Regions from separate parts of the Haliea sp. genome, predicted to be linked through region 2. Evidence: predicted binding sites of a transcription regulator. Region 2 holds the regulator's gene; the other holds the start of a gene.

Region 1 (3,387 bases), on a different contig from region 2:
GCCTGGCGGCGCTGCGGGCCGCGGTAGAGCTTGCGCATGCGCACCGGGCGGAGCTGGTGGCGCTGTATGTGGAGGACGAGAACCTGCTTCGTTCAGCGGACTTCCCCTTCGCGCGTGAAGTCGGCGCGCGCACCGGGCTGGCCAGGCCGCTGACGGTCACCGGGATGCAGGCCACGCTGTCGCGGCAGCTGCAGCAGGTCAACCGCGCCCTGGAATCCGCGGCGGGCGGTGGCAGCCTGCGCTATTCACTGCAGGTGCGCCGCGGCGGCGTTGTCGCCGCCACGCTGGCGCAGGTCGGCCCCGCCGATATGCTGGTGCTGGGCAAGGCCGGGCTGTCCGCCTACTGCGGTGGTGTGCGGCTGGGTTCCACCTGTCGCGCGCTGCTGCAGCAGGCGCCCTGTACGGTGCTGGTTTACGACGAGAGGGCGCCGTTGCGCCCCGGGCCGCTGCGTGTGCTCTCACAGCCGGTGCCGTCGGAACTGCTGCAGCTACCGCTGTGCACCGCGGTTGAGGCGCTGCAGGCGCGCTCGGCGCGAGCGCTTGAACAGCAACTGCAGCGTGCCAGCAGCGGCGCACTGCTGCTGCATCGCGCGGAGTTCAAGGTGCTGGCGGATGAAGATGCGCAGCTGCTGGCCAGGATTCCGGTGCCGGTTATCGTGCTGCCGGATCCGGCGTGACGTCGGCCATCCGCTGCCGGTAGTCCCAGGTGAAGATACGCTCCGGTTCCACGCGTATCAGCATTTCTTCTGCCTTGCGTGAGAGCAGCCAGTTGCCGACGCGCGATTCCTGCTGCCCCAGATAACGTTCCAGCAGCACCTCGAGCAGATCGCTGTCGCCCAGCGGGGTCATGCTGGCCCGACCCTGGCCCCGGGCCCCGTGGTAGGGCGGCTCGTTGGGTGATATTTCAAAGCCAACTCGCGGGTCGCGTTGCAGCAGTTTCACCAGCGCCGATTTGCGGTGGGAAACGCACAGCAGCGCAGTGTCAGCGAATGCGTACCACACCGACACCACGCGCGGGTAGCCGTCGGTCCCGGTGCTGGCAAGGCGCAGCGGGAAGGTGCTTTCGCGCAGAAATTCGCAGGTGTCCTCGAGGGACCAGGGTCCCTTCAACGTCGGTGTCATGAGCATCTTCAATCCATTGCCAGCCTGCAGTATAGGGCCCTTGTCCCCCAGCGTGAATGGCTGCACGCGGTATATTGCGATATGGGCAAAAATTGATCCTGAGCAACATTCCTGTGCCGATACCGGGTGATACTGCTATCCTATTGCCAAGATAAATCCTAACAAAAGACAGCAGGAGCGCTGATTGTGAAAAAACAGCCCGGATGCTTTATTCCGCACCGTAAATCCACGTTGATCCTGGCCCTGGTGGCCGCCGGCATGGCACTTCCCGCTTCGTCCCAGACCTTCCAGCTGGGGCCCTTCGAAGGCAATTTCTCCTCGAACATCTCTGTGGGCGCAAGTTGGCGCACGGAGGCCGCCGACCTCGGCGTATTGTCCCCGGGGAACACTGATGGGCGTGGTCGAGCGTCTTCCAGCGTGGCGGATGACGGCAACCTCAACTACGACCGCGGCGACATGTTCTCCCTGCAGGTACGGGGTATCCACGACCTCGAACTGGCGGCGGACACCTACGGCATGTTCACCCGCGTGAAGTACTGGTACGACCACGAAGTGGGCACCAGCGATGTGCCCCACGGCCACGCGGCCAACGGCTACCAGCCCAACCGCAAGCTCGATACCTCGGACTTCGAGTCGCTGGCGCAGTACAGCGGCATCGAATTTCTCGACTACTACGTGTACGGCAGTTTCCAGCTGGGTGAAAGTCCGCTGGAATTGCGGGCCGGTAACATGGTGCTGAGCTGGGGCGAAAGCACGTTTATCCAGAACGGTGTGAACGTCATCAACCCCTTCGACGTTACCGCCCTGCGCAAGCCGGGTTCGGAAATCAAGGAAGCGCTGCTGCCCGTCGGCATGGTGTACGCCAACTACGGCCTCACCTACGACCTCAGCGTGGAAGGCTTTGTGCAGTACGACTGGCAGCGCACCATCCTCGATGAGTGCGGCACCTACTGGAACGCCGCGGACCCCTACGGCGGCGGCTGCGACTACCTCACCATTTCCAATGCCATCCCGGATGGCGAGGCAGAGGCCGCCGGCCTGATCCTGCCCCGGGGCGCGGATGACGAGGCATCGGATTCCGGGCAATGGGGCCTGGCGTTGCGCTACTACGTGGAAGAACTGAACGGCACCGAGTTCGGCCTGTACTACATGAACTACCACAGCCGCACCCCGATCTTCAGCGCCACCAACGCCACACAGAGCTTCGGCCTGCCGGTGAACTTTGGTGCCAACCCCGAGTTTTTCTTCGAGTTCCCCGAAGATATTGAACTCTGGGGCCTGACCTTCGCGACCAATGTGGGCGACTGGGCGGTATCCGGTGAGTTGAGCTACCGTCCCGACTTCCCGCTGCAGATCAACACCACGGACCTGTTGCAGGCAGTGGCGCTGGGCACGGCGGCGGAATGGTCGCGCATGCTGTCGCGCTCGCTCGAGCAGGGGCCCGGTGGCTACGTTGCGGGCTACGACGACGTGTCCTACACCCAGTTCCAGATGACGTTCATCAAGTTTTTCGAGCAGGTGCTCGGGGCGCAGCGTCTGTCGTTCGCCAGCGAGGTGGGTGCCGTGTGGCTGAACGGTATGGACGACAGCATCAACTACGGCCGTTCGCCCAATTACGGCGTGGGTGATTTCGAGCCCTTCGCCAGCAACTTTGCCCTGTGGCCCGGGTCCCCCATCGCCTGTGATTCCCACCCCGCGGCAGAGGCCTTCGCCGGTATTCGTCCCAACAGCAACGGCGACTACTGCACCAACGATGGCTTCACCGATGACTTCTCCTGGGGTTACCGGGTGCGCGCCGGCCTCGAATACACCGACGTGATGGCAGGTATCAACCTGACGCCCAATATGGCATGGTCGCACGATGTACGGGGCAATTCGCCAGCACCGAACTTTGTCGAGGACCGTATAGCCTTGAGTGTGGGTGTTACGGCAGACTACCTCAACGTGTACCGCGCCGATCTGTCCTACACCAGTTTCTTCGGGGCGGATTATGACGAGTTGAAGGACCGTGACTTTGTCTCCCTCAGCTTCTCGGTGGCGTTCTAGACCTAACGATAAAAGGAGTTACACATGAACAAGAGATTGATCGCCATGGGCCTGGCGTCGCTGCTCGGCATGGGCAGCAGCCTGGCTCTGGCCAAGGTCAGCCCGGAACAGGCCGCACGCCTCGGCGGCGAAGAACTGACACCGATGGGCGCGGAGCGCGCCGGCAACGCGGACGGCAGCATTCCGCGCTGGGAGGGCGGTTACCAGGAGCTGCCCGAG
Region 2 (3,387 bases):
TGTGGATAAACTCATTGATGGATGCCCAGAAGGTCGTCCCGAGTGTAGCGATCAACCTGTCTGGGGCCAGCGTTACCGACGATGCCTTCCTGGACTTCCTGTTCGAGCAGATATCGGAGTTCGGTGTAGGCACCAACCGCCTGTGCTTCGAAATCACCGAAACCGGCACCATTTCCAACCTGGTGAAAGCGGCGGATTTCGTGCGGGCTTTCCGCAATATCGGCTGCAAGTTCTCCATCGATGACTTTGGCACCGGGCTGGCGAGCCACAATTACCTGCGCGAGCTGCCGGTGGACTACGTCAAGATCGACGGCAGCTTCATCACCAGCATCGACCAGGACAGCAACGATTACGCCATGGCGCGCTCGATCAACGACCTCGCCCACTTCCTCGGACAGGAAACCATTGCCGAATCCGTAGAGAATGAGAACATCATTCGCAAACTCCAGGAAATTGGTGTTGACTACCTGCAGGGCTGGGGTATTGGACGACCAAAACCGCTTGCGGAGGTCACCATGGATCTGTCGAGTATCGAAAAATGAGCCCGCGGAGCGATCCGCTGGACGTCGCATCGATCGGCGGTGTGCCCGCTGCCTATGATGACCTGGTGGCGGCCCTGTACCGCGGCCCACTGGAAAACCCGCCCTGGTCCTCAGCGCTCCCCCTGCTACGCAGCCTCGTTGAGTGTCAGGTGGTCTCACTGGTCCTGCGGCCACCCGCAGAAGACGATCGCGGCGTCATCCTGAACAGTGTGCGGCCAGCGGCGGACGGCACCGCCGCCCGGCCGCTTTCCGACCCGGCAGATTGGGAGGTCACCGCCTACCGCGAACAGTTTTTCGCGCTGGACCCGTTCGTCAATCTGCCGCCCGACAAGGTGGTGGCACTGGAGGACATTCTCAGCGACGATGAGCTGGTCGCCTCGGAGTATTACGAGCACTACCTGAAGTCCGCGGGGCTGTTTCGCATTCTCGGCCTGGACACGGTGGAGCCCGGAGGGATGCTGGCACGCCTGCGATTTTCCCGGCGCCACACTGAGCCGCCCTTCAACGACGACGAGCGCGCTGCCATTGCCCGCATCGCGCCCCACCTGCGTCTCTCCATCCAGCTGTATGCCACCCTGGGGCGCACCGCCTCGGAGCGCAACCTGTACGCCGGCGCCGTGGAACAGCTGGCGGTGGCCACCATCGTGCTCGACGAGCAGGGCCGCGTACTCAGCGCCAACACCGTCGCACGCGCGCTTCTGGAGGGCGACAACGGCCTCAGCGTACGTGGACAACACCTGGTCATTGAAGGGCGGGACAAGAATCGCGAGCTGCAGACCGCACTGGACACCATCATCAAGGCCCTGCACCGGGGCGAGGCGTCGGTCATCCGTGCCCTGCGCGTACCGCGCGGCGGTGATCGGGCGCAGCTGGGGCTGGTACTGCGCCCGGTCCCGGTTTCAGAGTGGGGTGAGGGCCAGTCCAGCCCCTGCGTTGCCGTGTTCATTTCCGACCCGGACCTGAATGAGCCCAGCTCTCAGGGCACCCTTGGCCAGCTGTTTGACCTCACCCCTGCCGAAGCCAACCTTGCCATCCTGCTGTCGCGGGGACTGAGCCTCGCTGAGGTGTCTGAGGCACAGAATATCTCGCAGCACACCGCCCGTGCCCAGCTCAAGTCCATTTTCGCCAAAACCGGCGTTTCGCGGCAGGCGGAACTGGTGCGACTGGTGCTGAAAAGTGTGGCCTCGCTGGGCTAGGAAATCGTTTTGCGAGCTGGCCCACAGAGGTTCAGTAGCCCTGTCAAATACACTATACTGCGCGTTACAAACCAGGGGAGTCACGCATGTCCATGCGCCTGCAAGATGTCAGTGAAACTGCGCCCTTGCGCTCGTGCACCCACGAGTACAAGGTCAACTGCGAAACCTGCCGCCTCAGCAAAGTCTGCCTGCCACTGGCCATCAACCACCAGGACCTGGAACAGCTGGAAAACATCATCCAGCGCAGCAAGCCGCTGCAGAAGAACGAACTGCTCTACCACGAAGGTACTCCGTTCCAGTCCATCTACGCCGTGCGCTCGGGTGCCGTAAAGGGCTATCGCACCACCAGCGACGGTCGCGAGCAGGTTACCGGCTTCTATTTCCCCGGCGAAATCCTCGGTATGGACGGCATCAGCAACAACAGCCACGCCTCCTCGGCGCGGGCGCTGGAGACCTCGGCCATCTGCGCCATACCTTTTGATTCCCTGGAGCGCCTGAGCGCCTCCATGCCCAGCCTTCAGCGCCACCTGTTCCAGCTCATGAGCCGTGAAATCACCGAGGATCAGCTGCTGATCACACTGCTCAGCAAAAACTCCGCTGACGAGCGCGTCGCCACCCTGTTGCTCAGCATTGCCAGCCGCAACGCGCGGCGCAACCTGAGCGCCAGCCAGTTCCGCCTGCCCATGTCGCGGGTGGATATCGGCAACTACCTGGGCCTGACCGTGGAAACCATCAGCCGGGTCTTCAGCAGGATGCAGAAAAACGGCATCCTCTGCGTCGACAACAAGGAAATCGAAATCCTGGATCAGGAAGCCCTGCAGCTGGCAGCCAACATCGCCAACTGACACCTCAAGCGGGAAGACCCCGCCGATTCTTGATCTGCATCATGGCCGCGGGCGAGCGGCCCGGTACACTTCGCCTGTGCCCGGCACCAGTCATTCTTTGGGGAGAAAAAAAACACATGATCCAGCACACGATCGGTCTTCTGACCAAACCCGGCGCCCAGTGGCGCAGCGTTGCCGGCCTGCCGACCAGCAGCCAGAACATCCTGGTGCTCTACCCCTGGGTGCTCGCCCTGATTCCTGCGGTTGCCTGGTATTTCGGCACCACCGACGTGGGCTGGACAGTGGGCAACGGGCCCGCCATACGCCTGACCTATGACAGCGCGCTACAACTCTGCATCCTGTTCTACTTCGCCATGGTCGGCTGCGTCGTCGCGGTGGGTTACTTCATCCACTGGATGGCGGGCACCTATGGGGCGGAAACATCCTTCGCCAAGGGCATCGTGGTCGCGGGTCTCACCGCTACACCGATGTTTGTCTTCGGCGCGGCGGGGTTCTACCCCCTGCTCTGGGTCGACCTGCTGATTGGGGTGGTAGCGGTGAGCTGGTCTGTGTATCTGCTCTACCTGGGCATCCCCATCATGATGAATATTCCGGAGGAGCGGGGTTTCCTGTTCTCTACCGCCGTGGTCGGTGTCGGCCTGGTTATCCTGGTATCGCTGCTGGTGACCACGGTGTTCCTCTGGGATCTCGGCGCAGGGCCAGCATTTACCGATGTGTAAAGGCATTTATCGAGCGGGCGATCTGCCTGACATTACTGACAGTGGAAACAAGACATGAGTGAACTCAACGCTGCACTGGAGCACT

What was found. Region 2 encodes FNR, which switches genes on or off when oxygen is low (the NO sensors DNR and NnrR bind a similar motif). Its sites were predicted from a motif close to TTGATNNNNATCAA; they were not measured.
Region 1: the regulator FNR is predicted to act here: its motif matches at 1,215-1,228, upstream of R3E49_RS06185 (DUF1302 domain-containing protein).

The regions. Positions count from the first base shown of each region.
Region 1 is NZ_JAWKZJ010000002.1:569,484-572,870, reverse strand. It holds gene R3E49_RS06195 (universal stress protein) at 1-677, shown strand, start outside; gene R3E49_RS06190 (pyridoxamine 5'-phosphate oxidase family protein) at 652-1,122, opposite strand; gene R3E49_RS06185 (DUF1302 domain-containing protein) at 1,309-3,168, shown strand; gene R3E49_RS06180 (DUF1329 domain-containing protein) at 3,193-3,387, shown strand, end outside.
Region 2 is NZ_JAWKZJ010000008.1:50,934-54,320, forward strand. It holds gene R3E49_RS14405 (DUF1631 family protein) at 1-542, shown strand, start outside; gene R3E49_RS14410 (helix-turn-helix transcriptional regulator) at 539-1,738, shown strand; gene fnr (fumarate/nitrate reduction transcriptional regulator Fnr) at 1,825-2,583, shown strand; gene R3E49_RS14420 (Yip1 family protein) at 2,700-3,302, shown strand; gene ccoN (cytochrome-c oxidase, cbb3-type subunit I) at 3,357-3,387, shown strand, end outside.